3 regions of the Pseudomonas sp. COR18 genome follow, and region 1 is predicted to be linked to each of the others. Evidence: riboswitches for the same ligand, from Rfam matches in the RefSeq annotation. Region 1 holds a riboswitch; each other region holds the start of a gene.

The links. Region 1 has a riboswitch for cobalamin ahead of cobO (cob(I)yrinic acid a,c-diamide adenosyltransferase). Riboswitches for the same ligand answer to the same signal wherever they lie in the genome.
Region 2: linked by a shared signal. The riboswitch ahead of ACM62G_RS28400 (CbtB domain-containing protein) and the one ahead of cobO (cob(I)yrinic acid a,c-diamide adenosyltransferase) in region 1 are both predicted to bind cobalamin.
Region 3: linked by a shared signal. The riboswitch ahead of cobW (cobalamin biosynthesis protein CobW) and the one ahead of cobO (cob(I)yrinic acid a,c-diamide adenosyltransferase) in region 1 are both predicted to bind cobalamin.

The regions. Positions count from the first base shown of each region.
Region 1 covers NZ_CP183808.1:4,174,778-4,184,290, reverse strand. The annotation lists gene ACM62G_RS19325 (cobyric acid synthase) at 1-1,249, opposite strand, end outside; gene cobD (threonine-phosphate decarboxylase CobD) at 1,246-2,238, opposite strand; gene cbiB (adenosylcobinamide-phosphate synthase CbiB) at 2,231-3,139, opposite strand; gene bluB (5,6-dimethylbenzimidazole synthase) at 3,136-3,786, opposite strand; gene ACM62G_RS19305 (cobyrinate a,c-diamide synthase) at 3,783-5,153, opposite strand; gene cobO (cob(I)yrinic acid a,c-diamide adenosyltransferase) at 5,150-5,761, opposite strand; cobalamin riboswitch at 5,843-6,062, opposite strand; gene ACM62G_RS19295 (aminotransferase class III-fold pyridoxal phosphate-dependent enzyme) at 6,222-7,556, shown strand; gene ACM62G_RS19290 (thioesterase family protein) at 7,549-7,947, shown strand; gene ACM62G_RS19285 (DMT family transporter) at 7,944-8,840, shown strand; gene ACM62G_RS19280 (LysR family transcriptional regulator) at 8,957-9,513, shown strand, end outside.
Region 2 covers NZ_CP183808.1:6,312,397-6,321,909, reverse strand. The annotation lists gene ACM62G_RS28435 (helix-turn-helix domain-containing protein) at 1-195, opposite strand, end outside; gene ACM62G_RS28430 (EamA family transporter) at 317-1,195, shown strand; gene nfuA (Fe-S biogenesis protein NfuA) at 1,253-1,837, shown strand; gene ACM62G_RS28420 (NUDIX hydrolase) at 1,974-2,393, opposite strand; gene cobM (precorrin-4 C(11)-methyltransferase) at 2,413-3,159, opposite strand; gene ACM62G_RS28410 (cobalamin biosynthesis protein) at 3,326-3,751, opposite strand; gene ACM62G_RS28405 (CbtA family protein) at 3,748-4,458, opposite strand; gene ACM62G_RS28400 (CbtB domain-containing protein) at 4,482-4,667, opposite strand; cobalamin riboswitch at 4,764-4,988, opposite strand; gene ACM62G_RS28395 (response regulator) at 5,121-5,477, opposite strand; partial or broken gene ACM62G_RS28390 (CHASE3 domain-containing protein) at 5,730-7,890, shown strand; partial or broken gene ACM62G_RS28385 (response regulator) at 7,962-9,221, shown strand; gene ACM62G_RS28380 (CheR family methyltransferase) at 9,221-9,513, shown strand, end outside.
Region 3 covers NZ_CP183808.1:6,445,329-6,454,841, forward strand. The annotation lists gene ACM62G_RS28985 (ATP-binding protein) at 1-505, opposite strand, end outside; gene cobN (cobaltochelatase subunit CobN) at 518-4,288, opposite strand; gene cobW (cobalamin biosynthesis protein CobW) at 4,293-5,360, opposite strand; cobalamin riboswitch at 5,459-5,668, opposite strand; gene ACM62G_RS29000 (glycosyltransferase) at 5,757-7,046, shown strand; gene ACM62G_RS29005 (glycoside hydrolase) at 7,051-9,369, opposite strand; gene cobF (precorrin-6A synthase (deacetylating)) at 9,501-9,513, opposite strand, start outside.

The DNA of each region.
Region 1 (9,513 bases):
CGCTGCAGGCACCGTCGCAGCGCCCATCATCGAGCTGTACCGCCGGCCGCTCCAACGCCACCCCGGTGGTCACCCCGGCATGAATCTCGTAGCCACTGATTTCGGCATTCTCCAGCGTCAGTTGCCCACGCACATTACGCAACTGCTTCTCCCGCTCGAGTTCGGTGCTGAACGCCAACAGGCCAAGACCGGCACTGGAGCCCGGCGCGCCCTCCAATCCCAACGGATCGTGCACCTGCTCGCCGAGCATCTGCAGGCCGCCGCAGATGCCGAGCAGCTTGCCGCCATAGCGCAGGTGCCGGTTGATCGCGATGTCCCAGCCGTTCTGGCGCAGATAGGCCAGGTCGCTGCGCACGCTTTTCGAGCCGGGCAGGATGATCAGGTCCGCTGCCGGGATCGTCTCGCCGGGGCCGACGAACCGCAGGTCGACCTGAGGATGCAGGCGCAATGGATCGAAATCGGTGTGGTTGCTGATGCGCGGCAGCACCGGCACCACCACTTTCAACACCTGGTCGAGCTTGTCGATCTGGCGCCGATCCAGGCCATCCTCGGCCTCCAGGTGCAGGTCCATGACATAGGGCAACACGCCGATCACCGGCTTGCCGGTGCGCGCTTCCAGCCAGTCCAGCCCAGGCTGCAGCAGGGCGATATCGCCGCGAAAACGGTTGATGACGAAGCCCTTGACCCGCGCCTGCTCGCTCGGCGACAGCAGCTCCAGGGTGCCGACCAGGTGGGCGAACACCCCGCCGCGGTTGATGTCGGCGATCAGCAGCACCGGGCAGTCCACCGCTTCGGCAAAGCCCATGTTGGCGATATCGCCGGCCCGCAGGTTGATCTCCGCCGGGGAGCCGGCCCCCTCGACCATCACCACCGGGTAGTCATGGCTCAGGCGCTGGTGGGACGCCAGCACCGCCTGCATGGCGATGGTCTTGTAGTCGTGATAGGCGACCGCGTTCATGGTGGTCACGGCGCGACCATGGACGATCACCTGGGCCCCGGTGTCGCTGTTGGGCTTGAGCAGCACCGGGTTCATGTCGGTGTGCGGCGGCAGGCCGGCGGCCTGGGCCTGGACCGCCTGGGCCCGGCCGATCTCGCCGCCGTCGGCGGTCACCGCACTGTTGAGCGCCATGTTCTGTGGCTTGAACGGCGCCACGCGGACGCCCTGGCGGGTCAGCCAGCGGCACAGGGCTGTCACCAGCGTGCTCTTGCCGGCATCCGAGGTGGTGCCCTGGACCATCAGAGTGCTCATGGGTGTTCCTCGTTGTAGGCCTTGAGCGCCTGCTCCAGACGCGACCAGCCGGCCTCGTCGGGTGGCAGGCCAAAACGCAGGCTGCTGTTCTGGACGAACAGGCGCAGCAGGATGCCGCGCCGCGCCATGAATTCGTGCAGGTGCTCGGCGCGACTGGTGATCAGCCACTGGAACAGCGCACAGCCGCCCTGGGGGGCGAAGCCATGGTCTGTCAGCAACGCCACCAGGCGCTGGCTGGCCTGTTCGGTCCGCTGCCGCTGCCGGGTGTGGCCATCGCTATCGGCCAGGCACACCTGTCCCAATACCCGCGTCGGCCCCGCCACGGCCCAGGGGCCGATCTGCTCGGCCAGCAGCTTGAGCAGCTTGCGCTCGGCGAGGACGAAGCCCAGCCGCACGCCGGCAAGGCCAAAGAACTTGCCGAACGAACGCAACACGATCAGCCCGACCTTATGGGTATGCGCCGCCAGGCTATGCTGCGGGGTGTTGTCCATGAAGGCCTCGTCGACCACCAGCCAGCCGCCCCGCTGGGCCAGGCGGCCATGCCAGTCCAGCAACTGCTCGGCCGACAGCTTCAGGCCGGTCGGGTTATTCGGGTTGACCACCACCAGCACATCGAGGCTGTCGAGAAAGAAGTCGATCTCGTGCTCCAGTACTTCGCGCACGATGTAACCGTTGCGACGCCAGGCCTCGGCATGCTCGGCATAACACGGTGAAAGCACGCCGACCTTGCCGCTGCGGCGCAATTGCGGCAACGCCTGGATCGCGGCCTGGGAGCCGGGTACCGGCAGGGCCAGCGGCGCACCGTAATAGGCGCAGGCGGCCAGTTCCAGGCCATCGTCGGTTTCCGGCAGACGCGCCCAGGCGCGCTCGGGAATCGCCGGAATCGGCCAGGACCAGGGCGCCAGGCCGCTGGACAGGTCGAGCCAATCCGCCTCGGCAATCCCGTATTGTTCCACCGCCTTGCGCAACCGCCCGCCGTGCTCAAGCATAAAACTCAGCTCCCAGACAGAGAACCAGCAACCATAGCCATACCCCGCGCTGCACCAATTGCCAGCCGCGATCGATCGCGTCGGCATCGGCAGCCGGGCCCTCCCCCAATTGCGGACGCTGGTGCAACTCGCCGTGGTAGATCGCCGCGCCACCCAGTTCGACCCCCAGGGCACCGGCACCGGCCGCCATCACCGGCCCGGCGTTCGGACTGTCCCAGGTCGGTCCCTGGGTGCGCCAGCACTTCAGCGCCAGGCGGGTCTTGCCCAGCAGAGCGTAGGTCAAGGCCACCAGCCGGGCAGGAATATAGTTGAGCAGGTCGTCGATCCGTGCCGCCGCCCAGCCGAAACGCTCGAAGCGCTCGTTACGATAGCCCCACATGGCGTCAAGGGTATTGCTCAGTCGGTACAGCACCACCCCGGGCACGCCGGCGACGGCAAACCAGAACAGCGCGGCGAAGATCGCATCGCTGCCGTTCTCCAGCACCGACTCGGTCGCGGCGCGGGCCACCGCGGCCTCGTCCAGTTCCGAGGTCTGCCGGCTGACCAGGTAACCCACGCGCTGGCGCGCCAGTTCCAGGTCGCCACTGCGTAGCGCCTGGGCCACCGGCGCCACATGCTCGCCCAGGCTGCGCATGCCGAGGGCACAGTAGAGAAACAGGATCTCGATGAGCCAGCCGATACAGGGCGCCCACGACAGGGCCGTGGCCAGCAGCGTCAGCGGCACCACCGCCAGCACCCAGGCCGTCACGCCATGGCTGCGCCAGCCACGGCCGCCGGAGTTGAAGCGTTGTTCGATGCGATCGGCCAGACGACCGAACGCCACCAGCGGATGCCAGCGCCTGGGTTCGCCCAGCAGCGCATCCAGCGCAACCCCGGCGACACTCAACAACGCCACACTCATTGACTCACTCCCCAGTAGTTTTCATACAACAGCTCATTCAACGGACGCGGTTGCGCCCAGCCTTCCAGTGCCAGCATCGGCGCCGGGTAGAACGCCTCGACCGGCCCCAGGCACAGCACCGCCAGTGGTTTGGCACCCTCAGGCAAGCCCAGCAGGTCGGCCAGCGCCTGCGGTTCGAACAACGACACCCAGCCCATGCCCAGGCCCTCGGCCCGCGAGGCCAGCCAGAGGTTCTGGATCGCGCAGGACAACGACGCCATGTCCATCTCCGGCAACGTCCGGCGACCGAAAATGTGTCGCTCACGCCCGTCCATCAGCGCGGCCACCAACACCTCGGCGCAGTCATCGATGCCCTCGACCTTCAACTTCATGAACTCGTCGGAGCGCTCGCCCAGGGCCTCGGCGGTGCGCACCCGTTCCTCTTCCACCAACTGCCGGATTTGCCCGCGCAACGCGCGATCGCTGATGCGGATGAACCGCCAGGGCTGCATCAGGCCGACACTGGGCGCCTGGTGCGCCGCCTCCAGCAGCCGCGCCAACAGTTCCGGTGCCACCGTGCCGCCGCTGAAATGACGCATGTCGCGCCGCTCGGCAATGGCCCGGTAGATGGCCTCGCGTTCCTCTATGGAAAAAACCTTGTCTGTCATGGCCTCTGCGCAGTGCCTGCGCCCACATCGACTGCGCCGGCCCTGGCATGCTCAGAAATGCAATCCTGCGGATGCGGCGCCAACAGCGCGGCAACCGCCCGGGGATTGGATGGAAAATAGAAATGCACATAGGAGGCGGTCGTGCGCCCCTCACGATAGACCGCCTCTGCGCCTCGCCCACCATTGGGGCTCTGCCCACGGGCAATCGGCGCCAGCTCGGTGGTGGTCAACGAGTGGTGGTACGTATGCCCGCGCAGCAAGCCTTCCGGCAGTTCCACGGCCTGCAGGGCCAGAGCGGCCAGGCGTTTCTGCATCACCGCCTCTCCCGCCAGCAAGCCGAGCAGTTCGGCCCGCTGGCCGTCGACATCGGTCAGCGCCTCGAGCAAGTAAAGCATGCCACCGCACTCGGCGAGCAGCGGCTTGCCCGCCGCGTGGTGCCCACGGATCGCCGCCAGCATCGAATGGTTCTGCGCCAGCATCCGGTGGTGCAATTCCGGGTAGCCGCCCGGCAGGTACAGACTGTCGGCCGGCGGCAGTTCGGCATCATGTATGGGCGAGAAGAAGCACAGCTCGGCCCCCAGCGCGCGCAACAGATCCAGGTTGGCGCCATAGATGAAGGCAAACGCTTCGTCGTGGGCCACCGCGATTCGAACACCGGCCAATAGCGGCTCGACGGCCGCTGCTGGCGGTGCGGCGAACTCGACCGCCGGCGGCAAGGCGACTTCGCAACTGGCGCCCAGGGCCTGGGCGGCGACATCCAGGCGACGATCCAGGTCGTTCAGCTCGCTGGCCTGGACCAGCCCGAGGTGCCGGCTCGGCAGCTCGATCCCGGTCTCGCGGGAGAGCGCACCGTACCAACGCAGGCCTTCGGTCAGGCTGCCTTCGAGCAATTGCGCATGACGCGGGGTACCGACCCGGTTGGCCAGCACCCCGGCGAACGGCAGGTCCGGCTGGTAGCGCGCCAACCCCAGGGCCAGCGCGCCGAAGGTCTGGGCCATGGCCGTACCGTCGATCACCGCCAGCACCGGCACACCGAAGTGCCGCGCCAGGTCGGCGCTCGATGGCGTGCCGTCGAACAGCCCCATGACCCCCTCGATCAGGATCAGGTCGGCCTCGCCCGCCGCTTCCCAGAGCAGCCGACGGCTTTCCTCGGCACCGACCATCCACAGGTCGAGCTGGTACACCGGTGCGCCACTGGCGCGCTCGTGAATCATCGGGTCGAGAAAATCCGGGCCACACTTGAATACCCGGACCTTGCGCCCCTGGTTGCGATGCAGACGCGCCAGGGCCGCTGTCACCGTGGTCTTGCCCTGGCCGGAGGCCGGCGCGGCAATCAGCACCGCCGGGCAATGACGCGCCTGAGTCATAGTTCGATGCCTTTCTGCGCCTTGATCCCGGCCTGGAACGCGTGCTTGAGCAGGCCCATCTCGGTGACGGTGTCGGCCAGGTCGATCAGCTCCGGCTTGGCGCCGCGCCCGGTCACCACCACGTGCTGCATCGGTGGACGGGCCTGCAGGTCGCTCAGCACCTGGTCCAGATCCAGATAGCCATGCTTGAGGGCGATATTCAGCTCATCGAGCACCACCAGGCCGATCTCCGGGTTGGCGAGCATTTCCCGGGACACCGCCCAGGCCGCCTCGGCCGCGGCGATGTCACGCTGGCGGTCCTGGGTTTCCCAGGTAAAGCCCTCACCCATCACGTGGAAGCGCACCTGCTCGGGGAAGCGGCGGAAAAACAGCTCCTCGCCGGTGCTGTTGCGGCCCTTGATGAACTGCACCACGCCGCACTGCATGCCGTGGCCCATGGCCCGGGCGAGCATGCCGAAAGCCGAGCTGCTCTTGCCCTTGCCGTTGCCGGTCAGCACCAGCAGCAGGCCACACTCGTTGGGGGCATTGGCGATACGCTCGTCGATCACCGCCTTCTTGCGCTGCATGCGCGCCAGGTGGCGTTCGTCGCGCTCGGGGGACTCGTTCATGACAGCTCTCCGTTGGGCTGGATAACGCAAACGGCGGGCAGACGCAGGCACGGCCAAAGCCGTCCAGCATCGCCCGCCGTGATGCTGTGGAATGGATCAGGCCGGTCTCCGGGCTCATGAGCGCGCGAACGCGGGACCGCGCGCCTTCCCATGCCGTCGGCACAGTGGCGAAAAGCGCAGTCTTGACTCATTTACCGTTGCGGGGGCAGCGCCGGGATCGCGCCTCTCGAAGGGCTCACCGGCTTCCCTGTTTCACTCTGTTGACACCGGGCCACAGAGCACCTGAAACAAGCCGGGAAGGTTAGAGGGTTGGGGGTGGAGCGTCAATTGAAGTCGACCGCCAGCCCCGGCGAACGGTGGCATGAACAGGAGAAATGAGCCTCACGAGGAAAACTCATTTCTCCTGAGGGTAAAGGTGGGAATAACGTTTCTCCACATAACACCTCAGTGAGGCAACGGCGTGCACCTGATCAAGCCAAACCTGCGTCAGCACTACCCGATAGCCTTCTCGGCCCAGGGCAGCACGATCATGACCGATGACAACAGGACGATTCTCGATGGCTGCTCCGGCGCCATAGCCTGCTCCCTGGGTCACGGCCACCCATACATCATCGATCGGATGCGGATGCAAGCCCACAGGCTCAGCGCCGCCTATCGCACACAATCGCTGAACCTCCCGGCCGAGCGATTGGCACAAAGACTCTGCAGCAAGCTCGGGCAGGCCGGAGCATTTTTCGTCAATAGCGGTTCAGAAGCCGTGGAGGCAGCCTGCCGCACTGCAATTCAATACTGGGACGAGGTCGGCCGGTCAAAAAAGAGACATATCTTGAGCAGGACCATCAGCTATCACGGCTCGACCCAGGCCAGCCTGTCCCTATCCGGTCATTGGCCCAGGCGTCGCAATGTCTGCAGTCCCGACCAACGGCCAACAATTCCCACCCCCTACTGCTACCGCTGCCCTTACGGCAAGAGCCGCAAGGCCTGCCAACTCGCCTGTGCCCAGGCACTGGAAATCGAGCTGGGCCAGATCGGGGCCGACGCAGTGGCGGCCCTGCTCATAGAGCCCATCACCGGAGCTTCAGGAGCGGCCATCCTCCCACCGGCAGGCTACCTGGAAACGATCAGCGACATCTGTAAACGCAACGATGTACTGCTGATCGCCGATGAGGTACTGACTGGCCTCGGTCGCACCGGCACCTGGCTGGCCATGGACCACGGTCAAGTCAAGGCCGACATCAGTGTGCTGGGCAAGGGTCTCAATGCGGGATATTTCCCGTTGTCCGGCATCCTGGTGACAGAGGCGATCAAAGAGGCAATCGAACTGGGTAGCGGGGTGTTTTCCTACGGCCACACCCATTCCAATCATCCCATAGGGGCCGCAGTTGGCCATGCCGTCCTGGACGTGCTCGAAACCGAGGGCCTGGTACCTCTATCCGCCAGCCGCGGGCCAATCATCGAATCATATCTGCAGCGGTGCACGGACAGCTCACCCATCATTGGCCAGATTCGCGGGGCAGGCATGTTATGGGGAGTGGAAATAGTCCAGGACAAACCTCGCAAAACACCCTTCGTACCGGGTGCCCAAGCCGCCGAAAGCCTGGTACGGCTCGCCTGGGCCAAAGGCCTGAATCTCTATCCCGCCAGCGGTTTTGCTGCACACCGGCATGGTGACGCAGTGATTTTTGCCCCGCCCCTCAACACCCCTATGCCCATGCTTGAGGAAATGCTTTTACTCCTTGAGCAAATCCTCCAGAGCGCTCCCGGCCACCTGCACAAGGAAGCTCATCATGCCTGACCTCATCGGTCGAATCGGACTGCTGAGACATACCGTCCAACCGATCGACCTGGCCACACACTGGAACAATGACATCCCCGCCCTCGCTACCCCGATACTGCTTTGGCTGTCAGAGCTGGCGGCAATGATGGCCATCGAGGGTTTGCTACCCGATACCCTCATGACCGTCGGCATCGCCCATGACAGCCAGCACCTGGCCCCGACACCGGCAGGCTTTACCCTTAGCGTGCGTGCCACGGTCATCCAGGCAACCGATAAAAGCATCGAGTTCGCAGTCGAGGCGAGCGATGGCTCGGAACGCATTTTATCGGGCCTCCACACGCGAGCGGTTGTCGATCGCAAGGCCTTCAAGGCACGGGTCGCCAATAAGCATCCCGGCTTGCAACCATGAATCGACCAGTCATGCGGGCCGAGCGCAGTCACTCCCGGATTCTGTTACTGGTAACCGGCTCCGCGCTGTTAGGAGTTGCGCCGGTCATTGTCAAGGCCCTGCCTTTCGATGCCGAAGTCTCGGCCTTCTACAGGGTCCTGTTGGCGATCCCGTTCATGCTGCTGATCTGTGCACTCCAACCCGTGCAACTACTGCGCCTACCCAGGAACTGGAACTTCTACGGACTGGCATTGCTGGCAACATTGTTCTTTACCGCCGACCTGGCGGTGATGCATCTGGCGATCAGACGCACCGATGTCGCGGTCGCCACTCTCCTGACCAATTGCGCACCTTTCTTCGTGGTACTGATGGGACTGCTCGGGATCATCGACAAGCCCAGGAAGATCGAAATTCTTTTCCTGTTGCTGGCGATCGGCGGCATGTACGTGCTGTGTATCATGGGTAAGCCGGTTACCCGCGACTACGCAGGAGAGGGTATCGCCCTACTCGCTGCGTTCTTTTATGCGGGCTATATCGTGAGTATCAAGAAGCTCAGGGAGTATGACTGCACACCTGCCCTGCTCATGCTGCTCATCACGGCAAGTTGCAGCCTATTGCTGTTTCCGACGTTTATTCTGTCTGGCGCCCCAATCCCCCATGACAGTTCCACCTGGTTACTGCTCCTGGCATTGGTGTTATGTGGCCAGGTGGTCGGGCAACTGCTGGTGACCCTTGCCCTGAAAAAGCTCTCGGCCTCATTCAGCTCATTAGTGCTGCTCCTGCAGCCGGTCATTGCGACAATCCTGTCCTGGTCGTTGCTCGGCGAAGTGCTGACAGCAATCCAGCTATCAGGCATGACAATCATACTGCTGGCTATTACTGCCAGTTCGCTGTTGCCTGGACAAACGCAGTAGCAAGTATTTACACAAACCTAAACAGGAGTCTCCCTACACGAATGCCAGCAAACTTCCGCTGACAGCCGAAAAAGGGAGGAGAAGGATAGTCTCTTATCAACTGAAAGCCTGTCGCGATGAAACTCATCAACATCGATATGGATCTACTCAGGGCTCTTGTTTATGTCAACGACACCAGAGGGTTCACCCGGGCAGCCGAAAAGCTTTTCCGCACGCAATCGGCCATCAGCCTGCAGATAAAGAAACTGGAACAGCTTACTGACAGGCAACTGCTGGAGCGAGGAAAGGAAGTACGCCTGACACCCGCCGGGCTGAAAGTCCATGAGTATGCCTTGAAGATACTGCGGCTCAATGACGAACTGATCAGTTCGGTGGTCAACGAGCACATGCCGTCATGCATCAGGATCGGCCTACCCGAACTGCACGACCCGCAGGTCATCGGGAAAATACTCGACAGCACTGGACCCTTCAATGTCCACTGTTCATTCCTGAGCGACCGCAGCGCAAACCTTTCGAAAATGGTCGACTGCCACCTCCTGGATATTGCCTTCCTGTTGCAAGCCGCCCCAACTGATGGACCAACTCTCAGCAATATTTCCTTGAGCTGGGTATCAGCCCACGGCTCCCGACTGCACCAGGACACACCCATTGCCCTGGCACTACCGGCGCCGGG
Region 2 (9,513 bases), 2.1 Mb from region 1:
GTCCGCAGGCACCCAGACGGCGCGTCCTGGCGGCACCACCCAGTCACCGTCGTCGGTGAATACGGTGATCACGCCACACCCGGCATAGGCGAACTGGCCGCGTTCGTGGCGGTGCGAGTCGAATCGCTGGCCGTCACGGTAGTCATGACGGGTGACGATGACGTCCTGGGCGCTGCTTGGGTAGAAGTCGGGCATGGGATAAAGGGGCAGGGGTTGATCTTTGGCCCATTTTTATCCTTATCTGGCCTTGAGCCGCAAGCGGGCCATTGCACCTGCGGGCAAAGTAGCCCGGAACTGATTATCCGGATGGTTTGCCATGCAGAAAAAACACCTGTTGCTCGCCGTGCTGGTCACGGCGGTCTGGGGCCTGAATTTCCCTGTCACCAAGCTCGGCCTGGCGCGGGTCGATCCCTTGCTGCTGACCGCGCTACGTTTCACCCTGGCGGCGCTGCCGGGGGTGTTTTTCATCCGCCGTCCGCAGGTGGCCATGGGCTGGATAGCCGCCTACGGAATGATTTTCGGCGTTGCCATGTGGGGCCTGATCAACTTCGGCATCAGCCTGGGAGTGCCGCCGGGGACGGCTTCGTTGCTGATCCAGACCAGCGCCTTCTTTACCCTGGGCTGGGGCGTGCTGCTGTTTCGCGAGACGCTGAAAGCGTCCCAACTCGTCGGCGCGCTGTTGGCGGCCCTGGGGTTGGCCTGCGTGCTGTTCGGCAGCCCGGTGGGGGCGAGCAGGGCCGGCTTGCTGCTGGTGGTATTGAGCGCCGTGGCCTGGAGCCTGGGCAACGTGCTGATCAAGCTGTCACGGGTCAAGGAGGTGTTTGCCTTTGTCCTCTGGGCCAGCCTGTTCGCACCGTTGCCACTGTTGCTGCTGGCCTGGCTCCGGGGCGGCGTGACACCCTTCGTCGAACTGCCGGGGCAGATCGGCGCCGGCCTGCTGGGCTCGCTGGCGTTTCAGGTGTATGGTGCCACGCACCTGAGCTACTGGGGCTGGAACCTGCTGTTGCGCGAGTACCCGTTGTCCCGGGTGGCGCCGCTGTCATTGCTGATTCCGGTCTTTGGCATTCTCGGCTCGATCCTGCTGCTGGGGGTCTGGCCAAGTCCGGCGGGTTGGCTGGCGAGCGCACTGATTTTCTCGGCGCTGCTGGTCGGCTCGACGAATGGGGTCTCGATGCTTTTCCGACAAAAATACTAGGACTTTGTCGAGTGGCGCGATTTGGCGTAGACTGACAGCAATCTGTGAGGAGATTCCATGAGCGCCATAACCATTACCGATGCCGCCCACGATTATCTGGCGGACCTGCTGTCGAAGCAGAACACTCCAGGGATCGGCATCCGCATCTTCATTACCCAGCCGGGCACCCAGTACGCCGAGACCTGCATTGCCTACTGCAAGCCGGGCGAGGAAAAACCGGAAGACACCGCGCTGGGCCTGAAAAGTTTCACCGCCTGGATCGATTCGTTCAGCGAGGCGTTCCTCGATGACGCGGTGGTCGACTACGCCACCGACCGCATGGGCGGCCAGCTGACCATCAAGGCGCCGAACGCCAAGGTGCCGATGGTCAATGCCGACAGCCCGATCAACGAGCGCATCAACTACTACCTGCAAACCGAGATCAACCCGGGGCTGGCCAGCCACGGCGGCCAGGTCAGCCTGATCGACGTGGTCGACGACGGCATCGCCGTGCTGCAGTTCGGTGGCGGTTGCCAGGGCTGCGGCCAGGCGGACGTGACCTTGAAGGAAGGGATCGAGCGCACCTTGCTCGAGCGCGTGCCCGAGCTCAAGGGTGTGCGTGATGTGACCGACCATACGCAGAAAGAAAACGCCTACTACTGAGTCCGGTAGCAGGGCGTTCGCTGCCTTGAGTCGCAAGAAACGGTGCCCGTGAGCACCGTTTTTTATTGGGGGCAGGATTTGTGGTGCCTGTGTCGGCCCATTCGCGGGCTTGCCCGCGAATACGTCCTGAAGCTCGCTAGCGCCCCCGCAGGTAATCGCGCAACCGCTCCTGCAGATACGGCACCCCCAGCGGATGCTCCAGGTACTCGGCAATCGGCATCATCCGCCAGTACTGTCCCTCATCGCCAAAATGGATCGCCTCGATCTCCACCGGGTCCAGTTGCCCCACCAGAAACCATGAGTGGCTGCCCGGCTGGGTGACGCTGGGGTAGCGTCGCGCCCACTCGATGCGTTCGGCGCCGATCCGCAGGGAGAACTCCTCGTCCAGTTCCCTCAGCGCGCATTCGCTCGGGGTTTCCTCGCCTTCGCGGCCACCGCCGGCAAAGTCCCAGTGGCCAGGGTAGGGGATGCCGTCCTTCATGTCGCGCAGGTAGGTCAACAACTGATCGCCGCAGAGCAGTGCCAGCTTGGCTCCGGAAAACGTCGGTTCGGGCATCGTTTTTTTCTCCGCCTGTTCAGGGTCGATACAAGTGGGCATGACCGGCCCGATACAGGGATGATTCGCTGAAATGGTCGCTGCCCAGTACCCGTCCCACCAGGATCAGCGCCGTGCGCCGAAATCCCTTGGCCTCGACCTTGGCCTGGATGTCCGCCAATGTGCCCTGTACCCAGTCCTGGTCGGGCCAGGTGGCGCGGTGAATCACCGCAACCGGGCAGTCCGCGCCGTAATGAGGCAGCAGCTCGGCGACGATCTTCGCCAGATGGTTGACCCCCAAGTGAATCGCCATGGTCGCCTTGTGCCGGGCCAGGTCGCCCAGCTCCTCGCCTGCGGGCATCGCGGTCTTGTCGGCGTAACGAGTCAGGATCACGCTCTGGGAGATATCCGGCAGTGTCAGCTCGGCACCGAGCAGGGCCGCGCAGGCAGCGGTGGCGGTGACCCCGGGAACGATTTCGTGGGCGATGCCCAGCTCGCGCAGGTGGCGGATCTGCTCGCCGATGGCGCCGTACAGCGATGGGTCGCCGGAATGCACCCGGGCCACATCCTGGCCGCGGGCATCGGCCGCCCTGATCAACTCGATGATCTGTTCCAGGTGCAGTTCGGCGCTGTTGATCACCTGGCTGGCGCCATGGCCCTCCAGCACGGCCGCAGGTACCAGTGAGCCGGCATAGATGATCACCGGGCAACTGCGGATCAGGCGCTGGCCCTTGACGGTAATGAGTTCCGGATCGCCGGGGCCGGCACCGATGAAATAGACGGTCATAAACTTCTCTGAACGGGCTGCGCGCAAGGTTCCATGGGCACCGGATTTATCCGCGAAGCCCTGACGGCAGTCGCTCGTTTCGCGTCGAGCGCACGCGGAGCTCGCCGGGTGGGTTTGCGGGTAAATCCTGGGTCCACATGAACAACGCTCATGCAGGAGGAGGGGATTATCCAGGGTTTTGCCCGGTCCAGGCCAGTGCGAAGGTCGCCTGCGGGTGCTTCTGGCGTGAAATAAGCAGGCTTGCCGGGGACTGTCCCTGTTGTTCGGCCAGGGCCAGGGCGGCACTTTCGGCAACGCCGTGGCAGCCAGTATGGGCGAAAGCCAGGCTGGAGCGATGGCTCAGATGTGGCTCGTAGGGTTGCAGCGCCGTGGCGCTGAAGAACAGCAGTGGCAGTTGCAACTGTCGAGCGAGTTCCAGCAATCCCGGCTCATGGCGTTTTCCATCGATACTGGCCAGCCCGGTGACTGCCGAGAGGTCGAGTCGACAGCTCTGCAGGGCACTTTCCAGCAGTTGCCGCAGGACCGACGCCTCGCAGCCTTGCCGGCAACCGAAGCCAGCCGCCAGGGCTGGCTGCGCGGGGGGCTTTGTCATGCCCGGTGCCGAGTGTCGGCCTTGCGACGGAACAGCCAGGCGCTGATCAGGCCCAGGGCCAGCCAGAACACCGCGTTGGTCAGTTGCGAGGCGATCTTGAACTGCGCCTCCAGTGCTTCTGGTGCCAGGCTGGAATGCACGTCCGGTTGCGGTGCACCGATCACGTGGGGCACCACGACAATGGCCACGCCCAGCAGCTTGAGCAGCCAATGCCGGCCGAACACGACCAGGGCGATGGCCACGGCAGTGGAGGCAGCGGTGCTGGCCCACCAGATCTGCCGTTGCAGCAGATCCGCCGCGGCGGTGCCGGGCAGTTCCGGCGGCAGGCCGAGGGTCGGTGCCAGGCAGAAGGTGGCGTAGCCGGCCAGCCCCCAGAGCAGCCCCTGGGAGGTGCGATTGGGCGTACGCAGGGTATACAGGCCGGCGAGCATCAGGGCGAAACCGACCGCGACCACCAGGTTGCCGCCGGTGGTGGACAGCACGCGCTGCCAGCCATCTTCCGGCTCCCACGCTGCTTCATCGTGGCCTTCGTGACTATGCCCGGCCATGGCGGCGCCGGTGTGCTCATGGGCTTCGCTGGCCGGGGCCTTCTCGTAGGTTTCCGCTTCGAGAATCAGGGGGGCGACCCAGAAGCTTTGCAGCAGGGTCAGCAGCAGGGCGGCCAGCAGTCCGCTGAAGCCGGCGGTTTGGGCGATACGCTTGATCATGGCAGGGTTCTCGGTGGCACGGCTCAGTGGCACGGGAAGGCGGCGCTGTGACGTGTATCGTGGGCAGCATTATGGACCGCATCGATGTGCGAGAACCCGGCGAAATAAACCAGCAGCACGCCGAGGACGCTGGCGCCGATGGCGGCGACGAGACGTTGGCTGCGGGTCGATGTGACGGTGCCGGAATGGCTGGCGGTGGTGACGGACATGGCGCTTCCTTCTGGGTCTTCAGCAGGCGGCCACGCGCAGAAAAACCTCGGCGGGCCGGGCCCGGAGGTTTCAACAGCGCCTGCCCACCGCAGGTTTGTCATTCGATATTTCCGGGCCGGTCTCCGGGCTCGCGAGGGGTTCCAGCCTGGCTCGAACCTTCCAGCATCACCTTCCCATGCCGGCTGGCACAGTGGATCTGACGCTTCTCTCGCTTACCGTTGCGGGGGCAGCACCGGACTTGTCAGGCATGATGAAGCATCCGCCGACGCACCGGTTTCCCGTTTCACCCTGTGAAGGGCACCCAGAACAGACGAGTAGGAAAGCATGCCATCTACCGGTGCGTCAACTGAGCTGCATGGTGACCACCGGGTCGAGAAAAGGTGGGGAGGGCTGCGGTAAAAAGCCGAACCTAAAGTTATTTCTAGAATAATAATCTCAATAAAAACAATGAGTTAGATAATGCTTTTAATCTTATATCTGAGCTGATCGATCGAAAACGGCTTACCGATCACCTGCATGCCGGCGGGTACTTCGAGGCTGTCGGCGTAGCCGCTGGCAAACAGCACCGAGAGTCCGGGGCGGACCTGGCACGCGGTCCTCGCCAGGTCTCGGCCGTCCATGTCGGGCAAGCCGACATCGGTCATCAGCAGGTCGATGGGGGTGGCGGTGTCATTGAGAAACTCCAGGGCCGCGTCGCTGCCGCTGGCCTCCAGGACCCTGAACTCCAGTTCCTCCAGCACATCGACAATCAGCATGCGGACAATGGCGTCGTCTTCGACGACCAGGATGGTGGAGCTGGCTGCGCACATAAGGGGTTTCCCAAAAAAGTGAAAGCGGAGCAGGAAGGTGCCTGTCTTTTGTATTGGTAAGCGGCCAATTGCCACAAGTTCTATTTCTTGTACAAAAATATTTTGCTGTACAAGAGAGTAGGATAGCGGGTCTGATTGATGCTGGGCAGTGCGAGGCAGGAAAATGCCTTCTACGCTGTGAGAAAAATGGATCCTTTTTTTACAAAATTACGTCAAACTCCTTGGTTTTCAAGACTTCCTCCGGGGCCCGAAATGAATTCACCGTCTTCGGTTGATGAGAGCAGTTTTCGCAAACTCCTGAGTCGCAACATCAGCCTGCCGCTTGGGGTGGGTGTGCTCAGCGCAGTGTTCTTCGTTTCCCTGATCAGCTATCTGCTTTCGGTGATCCAATGGGTGCAGCACACGGACCGGGTGATCAACAACATCAATGAGGTGATGACGCTGTCTGTGGACCTGGAAACCGGCATGCGCGGTTTCCTGATCACCGGCGATGAGCACTTCCTCGACCCCTATGAAGTCGCCAAGCCGAAGATCATGGCCGAACTGCGCGGCTTGCAGCAGTTGGTGGCGGACAACCCGCAGCAGGTCGATCGTTTCAGGCGCATCGAGGCCCTGCAGGGGGCCTGGACCGAATACGCGCAATCGATGATCGATCTGCAGCGCAGCAAGGGCGACTATCGCGAAGCGATCAAGGCCGGGCGTGGCAAGCGCCTGACCGACGAGATCCGCAGCGAGTATGCCAATGCCATCGACACCGAGCAGCAACTGCGCCTGTCCCGCAATGACGATGTGCGGCGTACCACCCTATGGAGCATCACTGCCTATCTGGTCTTCGTGCTGGGCCTGAGTGCGCTCCTGGCTTACGTTGGTAGAAGAGATTTACTAAATCTTTCAGCGAGTTATGGGAAGAATCTCGAGTCGCAACTGAAGAGTTCCGAGCGCCTTGAGAAGCAGGCCTGGCTGCGTGGCGGTCAGAACGAACTGTCCTCGCAGATGCTCGGCCAACTCGGGCTGAGCCCCCTGGGGCGCAATATTCTGCAGTTCTGCGCCCAGTACCTGGGCAGTGCCGTGGGTGTCCTGTATGTCCGTGAGGAGCATGGTGGTTTCCGGCGCATCGCCACCTATGGTCTGTCTCGCGAGCAGGAGCAGCAGCGGGTCGAGGTCTTCACCGATGAAGGTATTGTCGGCCAGGCCGCCACCGAGGACCGCCTGATTCGTCTCGACGGACTTCCGCAGGACTACTTCAAGGTCAGTTCCGGTCTCGGCGAGGGGTTGCCACGCCACGTGGTGGTGGTGCCGACACGCGACGATGGGCGAGTCAACGGCGTGATCGAACTGGGCTTCCTGCGTGAGCTCGTCGAGCGCGACATCGAATTGCTGGAGCTGATTGCCGGCAGTATCGGCACTTCCGTCGAGGCCGCCCGCTATCGCCAGCGCCTGCAGGAGGTACTGGCCGAGACCCAGCAACTCAACGAAGAGTTGCAGGTGCAGCAGGAGGAGCTCAAGACCGCCAACGAGGAACTGGAGGAGCAATCCCGGGTACTCAAGGAATCCCAGGTGCACCTGGAGACCCAGCAGACCGAGCTGGAGCAGAGCAACGAGCAGTTGGCCGAGCAGGCCACGGCCCTGGCCGAACAGCGCGACGCTCTGGACCGCAAGAACAGCGAGCTGAACCAGGCACAGGTCGAGCTGGAAGAACGGGCCGATCAACTGCAGCGTTCGAGCCGGTACAAGTCCGAGTTCCTCGCCAACATGTCCCACGAGCTGCGCACGCCGCTCAACAGTTCGCTGATCCTGGCCAAGCTGCTGGCGGAGAACCCCCAGGAAAACCTCACCGACGAGCAGGTCAAGTTCGCCGAGTCGATCTATTCCGCCGGCAACGATCTGCTCAACCTGATCAACGACATTCTCGATATCGCCAAGGTCGAGGCGGGCAAGCTTGAGGTGCGCCCCGAGAACACCAGCGTGGCACGGCTCGTTGAAGGCCTGGACAACCTGTTCCTGCCGCTGGCGAACGACAAGGGCCTGGGATTCAGCGTGGTGATCGAGGAGGGCGCGCCCGAGATGCTGTTCACCGATCGCCAGCGCCTGGAGCAGGTGCTCAAGAACCTGCTGTCGAACGCGCTGAAGTTCACCGAGCAGGGCCATGTCAACCTGACCGTTTCCAGCCGGCCCGGTGTCGGCATCGTCTTCAGTGTGCGCGACACCGGTATCGGCATTGCCGTCGAGCAGCAGGAAAGTATCTTCGAGGCCTTCCATCAGGCCGATGGCACCACCAACCGGCGCTACGGCGGTACCGGCCTGGGCCTGTCGATCTCCCGCGACCTGGCGGCGCTGCTGGGCGGTTCGATCAGTGTGGCCAGTGAGCCGGGTCGGGGCAGTGTGTTCACCTTGGCGCTGCCGCGCGAGTACACCATGGCCACCAACGAGGTCACCCAGGCTCCGGTGCCGGCCCACGTGCCGTCGATCATGGCGGCCAGCCCCCGTGTCGAGCCGCCGGCGGCGATCGAAACGCCGATCGAGCGTTTCGCCGACGATCGTGACAAGGCGCCGTTCACCACCCGCAGCATCCTGGTGATCGAGGACGAGCCGAGCTTTGCCCAGATCCTCTACGACCTGGCCCACGAACTGGGCTACCAGTGCCTGGTGGCCCACGGTGCCGACGAGGGCTTCGGGCTGGCGGCGCAGTTCATCCCGGATGCGATCCTGCTGGACATGCGCCTGCCCGATCACTCCGGCCTGACCGTGCTGCAACGCCTCAAGGAGCAGGCGTCGACCCGGCACATCCCGGTGCACGTGATTTCCGTGGAGGACCGCGTCGAAACCGCCATGCACATGGGCGCCATGGGCTACGCGGTCAAGCCGACCACCCGCGAGGAACTCAAGGAGGTCTTCTCCCGGCTCGAGGCCAAGCTGACCCAGAAGGTCAAGCGCGTCCTGCTGGTCGAGGACGACGACCTGCAGCGTGACAGCATCGCCCGGCTGATCGGCGACGACGACATCCAGATCACCGCGGTGGGGCTGGCTCAGGAGGCCCTGGACCTGCTGCGCGAGAATGTCTACGACTGCATGATCATCGACCTCAAGCTGCCGGACATGCTCGGCAACGAGTTGCTCAAGCGGATGTCCACCGACGAAATCCGCTCGTTCCCGCCGGTGATCGTCTACACCGGACGCAACCTGACCCGCGATGAAGAGGCCGACCTGCGCAAGTATTCGCGCTCGATCATCATCAAGGGCGCCCGCTCGCCGGAGCGCCTGCTCGACGAAGTGACATTGTTTCTGCACAAAGTCGAATCGCAGTTGTCCCATGAACGTCAGCGCATGCTCAAGACCGCCCGCAGCCGCGACAAGGTCTTCGAAGGTCGCAGGATCCTGCTGGTGGACGACGACGTGCGCAACATCTTCGCCCTGACCAGCGCCCTGGAGCACAAGGGCGCGGTGGTCGAGATCGGACGTAACGGCCGCGAAGCGATCGAGCGGCTCAATGAGGTCGAGGACATCGACCTGGTGCTGATGGACGTGATGATGCCGGAAATGGATGGTTATGAAGCCACCGTCGAAATCCGCAAGGACCCGCGCTGGCGCAAGCTGCCGATCATCGCGGTGACGGCCAAGGCGATGAAGGACGACCAGGAACGCTGCCTGCAGGCCGGCGCCAACGACTACCTGGCCAAGCCGATCGACCTGGACCGCCTGTTCTCGCTGATTCGCGTGTGGTTGCCGAAAATGGAAAGGATCTAGTGCAGCAGAACATCGACATTGAAATACGCCTGTTGATCGAGGCGATCTACCTCAAGTACAGCTACGATTTTCGCGATTACTCCGGTGCATCGATCAAGCGCCGGATCGTTCACGCCATGCGCCAGTTCGACTGCGCGACCATTTCCGCGCTGCAGGAACGGGTCCTGCACGACCCGGCGGCGTTCATGCAACTGCTGCAGTTCCTGACCATTCCGGTCAGCGAGATGTTTCGCGACCCCAGCCATTTCCTGGCGATTCGCCAGGAGGTGGTGCCGCTGCTGCGGACCTACCC
Region 3 (9,513 bases), 2.3 Mb from region 1:
GGGCGACATTCAGGCCGAAACGGTCGAGCAATTGCGGGCGCAGCTCGCCTTCCTCGGGGTTCATGGTACCGATCAGCACGAAGCGCGCCGCATGCCGATGGGAAATGCCGTCGCGCTCCACCAGGTTGGTGCCGCTGGCCGCCACATCGAGCAGCAGGTCCACCAGATGATCGGCCAGCAGGTTCACCTCATCGACATACAGCACGCCGCCGTCGGCCTTGGCCAGCACGCCGGGGGAAAACTGCGCGCGGCCCTCCCCCAGTGCCGCGTCCAGGTCGAGGGTGCCGACCAGGCGCTCCTCGGTGGCCCCCAGGGGCAAGGTGACGAACTGCCCGCTGACCAGCAGGTCGGCCAGGCCACGGGCCAGGGTCGACTTGGCCATGCCGCGCGGCCCCTCGATCAGCACACCACCGATCTTCGGGTCGATGGCGGTCAGGCACAGCGCCAGCTTCAGCGCATCGGCACCGACCACCGCCGACAGCGGGAAATGCGGGGAGTCACTCATGGTGCATAGTCCTCAGGCATCTTCTTCAATATCCAGCAGCAGGTTTTCCAGCGCCTCGCGGTATTCCCCCGGTTCACGCCACAGCCCGCGCTGCTGGGCTTCCAGCAGGCGCTCGGTCATGTCGCGCAAGGCATGGGGGTTGTGCTCGCGGACGAACGCGCGGGTGTCGGCATCCAGCAGGTAGGCATCGGCCAGCAACGCGTACTGGTGATCGTCGATCAGATGGCTGGTGGCATCGAAGGCGAACAGATTGTCGACCGTCGCCGCCAGTTCGAAAGCGCCCTTGTAGCCATGACGCTTGACCCCGTCGATCCACTTGGGGTTGGCCGCCCGCGAGCGGATCACCCGGTTCAACTCCTCCTTGAGCGTGCGGATCTTCGGCAGGTCCGGCTGGCTGTGGTCGCCATGATAGCTGGCGGCGGTTTCGCCACTGAGGCTTTCCACCGCCGCCAGCATGCCGCCCTGGAACTGGTAGTAGTCGTTGGAATCGAGCAGGTCATGCTCGCGGTTGTCCTGGTTCTGCAACACGGCCTGGACCTGGCTCAGGCGCCGGGCGAATGGCGCCCGGGCCGCGGTACCCTCGTCGGAGCCGCCATAGGCGTAGCCACCCCAGTTCAGGTAGACCTCGGCGAGGTCCTCGCGGCTCTGCCACAGGCGCCCGTCGATGGCGTTCTGCACACCCGCGCCATAAGCGCCCGGCTTGGCGCCGAAGATCCGCCAACCGGCCTGGCGTGCGGCCTGCTCGGCATCCAGGCCCTGCGCCTGCAGTTGCTCGCGCTCCTGGCGAACGCGGGCCGCCAGCGGGTTCAGGTCCTCGGGTTCGTCCAGCGCCGCCACCGCCTGCACCGCCGCGTCGAACAGACGGATCAGGTTGGCGAAGGCGTCACGGAAGAACCCGGAAACCCGCAGGGTCACGTCCACCCGAGGGCGGTCCAGCAGGCTCAACGGCAGGATCTCGAAGTCGTCGACCCGCTGGCTGCCGGTGGCCCAGACCGGCCGCACGCCCATCAGCGCCATGGCCTGGGCGATGTCGTCGCCGCCGGTGCGCATGGTCGCCGTGCCCCAGACCGACAGGCCAAGCTGACGCAGGTGGTCGCCGTGGTCCTGCAGATGTCGCTCGAGAATCAGGTTGGCCGACTGGAAACCGATGCGCCAGGCCGTGGTGGTCGGCAGGTTGCGTACGTCCACGGAAAAGAAATTGCGCCCGGTAGGCAACACGTCCAGTCGCCCGCGGCTCGGTGCACCACTGGGACCGGCCGGGACGAAGCGCCCGTCGAGGGCGGCAAGCAGGCCCTGCATTTCCGCCGGCCCGCAAGCATCGAGCCGCGGCGCCACCTGTTCGAGCAGGCCGTCGATGATGCTGCGCACATCGGCCCATGCCTCGCTGTCCGGCAGCTCGGCGAGGCCCGCCAGGGCCTGCTCGATCAAGGCTGCGGCATACAGTTCCAGGCGCTCGCGACTGTCGCCGGCGGTGCGCCAGGTGGCCGCGCCGAGGTCGCGCAGCGCCTCCGGGCGGCGGCCGGTCCAGGGTTCGGCCAGGTTACAGTCGAGCGGGTCGAAGCCCAGTTCGAAGGCCTTGGCCAACGCCCGCAGCAGGCTCGACCGGGCACCTCGCCCGTCACCGCGGGGAATACGCAGCAGGGCCAGCAGGGTATCGATGCGCAGCCGTCCCTGCGGCGACTCGCCGAACACGTGCAGACCATCGCGGATCTGCGACTCCTTGAGGTCGCAGAGGTAGGTGTCCAGGCGCGGCAGCCAGATCGCTGCGTCGGCATCGCTGTCGAGCCCGGCATCCAGCTGCAGCTCGCGGTCGATCTGCGTCTCGCGTACCAGTTTGAGGATGTCTCGCTGCAACTCCCGGGCCCGGCGTGGGTCAAGCAGTTGCGCTTCGTAGTATTCGTCGGCAAGCAGTTCCAGGTCGCGCAACGGGCCGTAGGTTTCGGCACGGGTCAGCGGCGGCATCAGATGATCGATGATCACCGCCTGGGTCCGGCGCTTGGCCTGGGCCCCCTCGCCCGGGTCGTTGACGATGAACGGATAGATATTCGGCAGCGGCCCCAGCAGCGCATCCGGCCAGCAGTGCTGCGACAGACCGACCCCCTTGCCCGGCAGCCACTCCAGGTTGCCATGCTTGCCGACATGGATCACGCCGTGGGCACCATAGCGGTGGCGCAACCAGAAATAAAACGCCAGGTAGCCATGGGGCGGCACCAGGTCCGGATCGTGGTAGACCGCACTCGGGTCGACCTGATAACCACGGGCCGGCTGGATGCCGACGAAGGTCAGCCCCAGGCGCAGCCCGGCGACCATCATCCGCCCGTCACGGCACATCGGGTCGTTTTCCGGCTGCCCCCAGCGAGCCAGTACCGCCTGGCGGTTGGCCTCGGGCAATTGCTCGAACAGGGCCTGGTATTCGGCCAGCGCCAGGCTCTGCCGGCAGGGTCGCAGATCGAGGCTGTCGAGATCGTTGCTGACGCCGCCGAGCAGGGCCTGGATCAGGCCGGTGCCACTCTCGGGCAGTTCGGCAACCGGGTAGCCCTGCGCCTGCAAGGCCCGCAGGATATTCAGCGCCGCGGCCGGCGTGTCCAGGCCGACACCGTTGCCGATGCGGCCGTCACGGGTCGGATAGTTGGCCAGGACCAGGGCGATGCGCTTGGCGCCGTTGTCCAGCCGTGCCAGGTCGACCCAGCGCCGCGCCAGTTCGGCGACGAAGTCCATGCGCTCGGGCTGGGCCCGGTAGCAGACCACGTCGCTCTGGCTGCGCTCGCTGCGCCAGGCCAGGTCCTTGAAGCTGATCGGCCGGCTGATGATCCGTCCGTCCAGTTCCGGCAAGGCGATGTGCATCGCCAGGTCCCGCGGCCCCAGGCCCTGCTCGCTGGCCTGCCAGCCGGGCTCGTTGTCCTGGGCGCAGATGGCCTGGATCACCGGAATGTCACGGCGGAACGGCCGCAGGTGCGGCGCCTCGGGGGTCGATTGGGCAAAACCGGTGGTATTGAGGATCACCGCCGCCGACACTTCGTCCAGCCAGTCCTCGACCGTCGCCAGGCAGGCCGGCTCCTTGAGGCTGGCCACGGCGATCGGCAACGGGTTCAGCCCGGCCGCCTGCAGGCGCTGGCAGAACACATCGACGAAGGCGGTGTTGGCCGCCTGCAGGTGCGAACGATAGAACAGCAGCGCCGCTACTGGTTGGTCGGCCTGCCAGTCGGTACGCCAATCCGCCAGTTGCGCATCGACCACGCGGGGGTGGTAGATCGCCGTGCGCGGCAAGGCGCGAGGCTCGTGCCACGGGTAATCGCGCCCCAGCCAGGTACTGGCCAGGCAATTGAACAGTTGCAGGGCGTTACCCAGCCCCCCCTGGCGCAGGAAATGCCAGAGCCGTTCGGCCTCGGCCGCCGGGACGTTGCCCAGGGCGCTCAGTTCCGGGTCGGGACGGTCATCGCCCGGCACCAGGATCAGCGCCACGCCGCGCTCGGCCAGTTGCACCAGGCGCTCGATGCCGTAGCGCCAATAGCCGATCCCGCCGTGCAACGACAGCAGGATCACCTTGGCGTGTTGCAGCACCTGGTCGACATACAGGTCGACCGAGGCATGATTCTGCACCTGCATCGGGTTGGCCAGGCGCAGGCTGGGGTAATCGTCCGGCAGTTGCTGCGCCGCTTCGGCGAGCAACGCCAGGCTGGAATCACCGCTGCACAGGATCACCAGCTCGGCGGGGGTTTGTCCCAGGTCGGCAATGTTGTCGTCCGACACGAAACCGCCGGGCTGGGTCCTGAGCAGGTGCATGGGGTCAGACCGTCAGCGCCGCGCGCAGGGTCGACTCGAGCAGGGCGGCATCCAGTTCCTGACCGATCAGCACCAGGCGGGTGACACGCGGCTCGTCAGCGCCCCAGGCACGGTCGAAGTGCTTGTCGAAACGGGTGCCCACGCCCTGGATCAGCAGGCGCATCGGCTTGTTCGGGATCGCCGCGAAGCCCTTGACCCGCAGGATGCCGTGCTTGACCACCAGTTGCGTCAGGGCATCGAGCAGCAGGCTTTCATCGGCTTGCGGCAGGTCGATGGAGATCGAGTCGAAGGCATCGTGATCGTGGTCGTCATGATCGTCGCCCTCGTGGTGGTGATCATGGTGGCTGTGACGGCTGTCGATATGTTCTTCGGAGCCGGCACCCAGGCCGAGCAGCACGTCCAGCGGCAGGCGACCGCTGCTGGCCTCGATGATCTTCACCGCCGGTGGCAGTTCCTCGGCCACTTCCAGGCGGACCTTGGCCAGGTCTTCGGGGGCGATCAGGTCGGTCTTGTTGAGAATCACCAGGTCGGCGCTGGACAACTGGTCGGCGAACAGTTCGTGCAGCGGCGACTCGTGGTCCAGGTTCGGGTCGAGCTTGCGCTGGGCGTCCACCTGGTCGGGGAAGGCGGCGAAGGTACCGGCGGCCACCGCCGGGCTGTCGACCACGGTGATCACCGCATCGACGGTGCAGGCACTGCGGATTTCCGGCCACTGGAACGCCTGGACCAGCGGTTTGGGCAACGCCAGGCCGGAGGTTTCGATGAGGATGTGGTCCAGATCGCCGCGCCGTGCCACCAGTTCGCGCATCACCGGGAAGAACTCTTCCTGCACGGTGCAGCACAGGCAGCCATTGGCCAGTTCGAAGACACGACCGACCGCCTCTTCCTCGGTGCAACCGATCGAGCACTGCTTGAGGATTTCACCATCGATGCCGAGTTCGCCGAACTCGTTGACGATCACCGCAATGCGGCGGCCCTGGGCGTTGTCGAGCATGTGGCGCAACAAGGTGGTCTTGCCCGAGCCGAGGAAGCCGGTGACGATGGTGACGGGAAGCTTGGCCAGTGTTTTCATCGGGATGCCCCTTGGCAAAAATAGCGGGCATACGGGACGAGAACCGCTGCCGGAACAGGCGCGGGTAGGTTCGCCACCGGATCACCCCGCCCGGTTTAAGTGAAATTCTGTCACGAGGCAGGTCTCCTGGCTTGCGGGCGGGTGTTCGGCAGTCGCCCGATCACCGGGTCTTGCGCCTTCCCGCCCCCAAGGGGCAGTGGCCAGGCAAGACTATCAAACCGCTCACAGTTGCGGGGGCAGCCGCGGCTTGCCGCGTTCCCATCTTAGCTTCGGCCGGATGCCGAAGAACCTCGAACCTGCAAGGCTACGCAGTGCGCGGGAGCAGGTCAATCTCGACGGCCGCTGTGGTTTAATTGCGCCCCCCTTTCACCCTGCCCGTTTCAAGGAAGCCCGCCCATGAGTGCCACCGGCACCACCACCGTCCTGGTCATCGGTTATGTCTGGCCCGAACCCCGTTCCTCGGCCGCCGGTGGGCACATGATGCAGATTCTCGAAAGCTTCCTCGAAGCCGGCTGGCACATCACCTTCGCCAGCCCCGCCAGCGTCGGCGAGCACAAGGCCGACCTGCAGAGCCTGGGAATCGACGAACAGGCCATCGAGCTCAACAACAGCAGCTTCGACACCTTCATCACCGCCCTGCAGCCGGATGTGGTGCTGTTCGACCGCTTCATGATGGAGGAGCAGTTCGGCTGGAGGGTCGAGAAGCACTGCCCCGACGCCATCCGCGTGCTGGAAACCTCCGACCTGCAAAGCCTGCGCGACGCCCGCCAGCAGCAGCTCAAGGAACGCCTGAAGGCCGATCCGGATCCGAACGACTTCAGCACGCTGTTTGCCCCCGACCTGCCGCAGGTGTTCCAGCAGATGAGCGAAACCGATCAGGCCCAGCGCGAGATCGCGGCGATCTACCGCTCGGACCTGAGCCTGATGATCTCCGATGTCGAGATTCGCCTGTTGACCGAGCAGTTCCGGCTGCCGCCGGCGCTGCTGCACTGGTGCCCGCTGATGCTCGATCAGCCCGCTGCCTTTCGGCCGTTCGAGGAGCGCGCGCATTTCCTCAGCATCGGCAACTTTCGCCACGCACCGAACTGGGACGCGGTGCTCTGGATGAAAACCACCCTCTGGCCGCTGATCCGCCAGCAATTGCCGAGCGCGCAACTGCACGTCTACGGCGCCTATACACCGCCCAAGGCCACCGCCCTGCATAACCCGACCCAGGGCTTTCACGTGCTGAACTGGGCCGAGGATGCCTTGCAGGTCATGAGTGCGGCGCGCATCTGCCTGGCACCGTTGCGCTTTGGCGCCGGGATCAAGGGCAAGCTCGCCGATGCCATGCTCTGCGGCACGCCAAACGTCACCACGCCGATCGGTGCCGAAGCCATGCACGGCGACTTGCCCTGGCCCGGCGCCATCGAGACCCGCGCCGAAGCCCTGGCCGCGGCCGCCGTGCAGCTCTACCAGGACCCGGCGGCCTGGCGGCAGGCCCAGGTCGCAGGCCAGGCCTTGCTGGCCGCCCGCTACGACCGGCGTCAGCACGGCCCGGCCCTGGTGGCGCGTATCGAGCAATGCCGGCAGCGACTGGCGCAACATCGGCGCGACAACTTCACCGGCGCCATGCTGCGGCATCACCATCACAAGAGCACCCAGTACATGGCCCAGTGGATCGAGGCGAAAAACCGCAAGGCCTGAGGCCTCATGCCGAAGGCAGGAACAACCGGGCAATCTCGATCAGTTGCGGCCCCCGATCCGGCGCCAGCACCAGGGCCGAACGCGGCGGCAACAGCCGGCCCTCCGGCGAACGGGCGGGTTTCCTGGCGAAGTTCACCGTGATCAGGGTGCCGTCGCTGAACGAGGTACGCTGAACCAGGCGATCGGCCGAGAACACCTGAAAATCGCTCAGCCGCTCGGTGAACAGCCTTTCGTGCAACGGCCGAAACACCTTGTCATAGGCCCGAATGAACGGCAGATCGCGGGCCAGCACCTGGTCGTTGAGGTGATACAGGGGCGGTACCATGTGCAGCAACTGCAGCAACGCCGTGGTTTCCCGCTCGCTGGAGAACTTCAGCGAGCCATATTCCCAATGGTGGGTACTGACCAGGCTGTCGTGGAACACCAACTGATACAGCGGCAGGCGAAACTGCGCCGAGGTGACGAAGCGGGCGACCGCCGGCTTGAGCGGTATCGGCTTGAAATACAGGTCCGGGGTCTCCGGCGGCCAGTACCCGCCGCGGTAGAACGGCGACTGCTTGTTCTTGCCGATATCCGGGTCCATCCAGGCGAACGGCTGGGTGGCGATGCCATGGCTGTAGGCGATGCTGGGCACATAGAAGGCCACCCCACCCTCGCTGCCGGTGACCAGCCCCAGCTCGGTGCCGGGAAACTGCAAACGGCGCCTGCGCGCCTCGGCATCCTCGCGCTCGCTGGTTTCCCGGCCCGGGGTATAGTCCCTGAACTCGGGACCGGCGGCATCGACATCGAGAAAATAGCTGTTCAGGCGGGCGCCCCGGGCAACCGCACTGATACGCCGTTGCGCATAGGGTTCGACCACCCGGGAATTGACATAGACCCCGCGGCCATTGAAGCCACGCAGCTTTTCCCCCCGGCTGTCGCGATAGCCCGCCGCCGCCAGTTCGTCGCCCATCTGCGCCGTGGCCCAGGTGGCCCGCAGGTTGGAGGGATGCGCACTGCCGTAGCTGTCATACACCGCCACCAGATAACCGGCAGCCTTGGCCGCCTCCACCGCCTCGGGGTGCCACAGCGCATCGCGCCAGTCGTCCGCCCCCAGCCAGGCCCGGCTCAGGCCGGCCTTGCGCAGCGCCTCCACGGTCTCCAGCGACAGACCGCCGCCCCAGCGCCGGGGCGATGCCAGCCAGGGGCCGAACGCGTCGAGCAACTGCCCGCGGACCTGCTGCCCCCAGGCCACATTCGCCGCCGGATCGTGATTGCCCGGCAGCGGCTCGACCGGCACCAACGGCAACGCCGCCTGCAATGCCGTATTGAGCGCACGGGTCACCTCGCGCCGACGAAACAGCGACACCCCGCTCTTCCAGTCACCGGCCTCCTGCAACGCGGCCTCGAAACTTTCCCGTGCCGGTGGGTCGAACGCCGCCCACAACCTCGATGCCAGGTGCCGATGATCCTGGCGACGCGCGGCAAAAAACCTCAGGAACGCCGGCCAGTCCTTGATATCCGCGGTTTTCAGCGGCCCCGCCCCCCACAGATAGATATGCGCGGCCCCGCCAAGCCGGGCGACCAGCGGCTGCCGGGCAATTTTCTGTTTCAGCGAAACCAGGCGGTGACGGGCCTCCAGCCACTGGCGATAGAAACGCGCGCCATACAACGGATCGGCCGGGCCGACCCTGATGCTGACCGTGAAGGGCGCGTCCCCGGCCAACCGGTTGAACTCGTGACTGATCCGCGGCAACGGTCGCGAATCCTGCTCGATCATGCCGAAACGGGTATCGAAGGGCGTTTCGATCAGCCAGGTGATCGAGTGATCGCCCCGCAACTCACTCCAGAAGGGCATCGACAGCAGGCCGTTGAGGGCATCCGGCTCATAGCGGCGCAACAGCCAGTCCAGCCACTGGCGATCGTCAGCGGGGACATAGGCGCCCTCCCCGAACGGCAGTGCATAGGCCTCGATGGCTGCGGCCTCCACGGGCCGCGGCCACTCCAGCAGCCCCGGCTGATCGGCGCGGATCGACAGGCGCAAGGCGTCCTGCTCGATCCCGGCCTCGACCCGGAAGCGATCGGCACCGTGGCTGATACGCCAGCTGCGCCCGGACAATCCGTTGGCCCGGGCACTGTCGGAAAAGGCCGGCGCGCTCAGTACCGAGACCTGGCCATCGTCACGGTGCAGGATGACCTGCAGGGTCGCCGGATCGACGCTGAACACTCCGCCGCTGTAGGGCAGGTCGACCGGCAACTGCCCGAAAACCGGCAGGCTGGACAGACACAGGGCCAGCGTCAGGAACAGGCGGCGAAATCGATCAATAGCGGGTACGGGGCGCATGGCGTTCCACAGAGGTATCCCAGGAATTTTGAGAGCCTGCGGACACTAAACGACATCGCCCTCCTTCTCCGTAAGAACGGTCTCTTAGCGACACCTGAAATATCGCCAAATCGCTGCTACCAGGATCTGTCCTACGAACCCAGC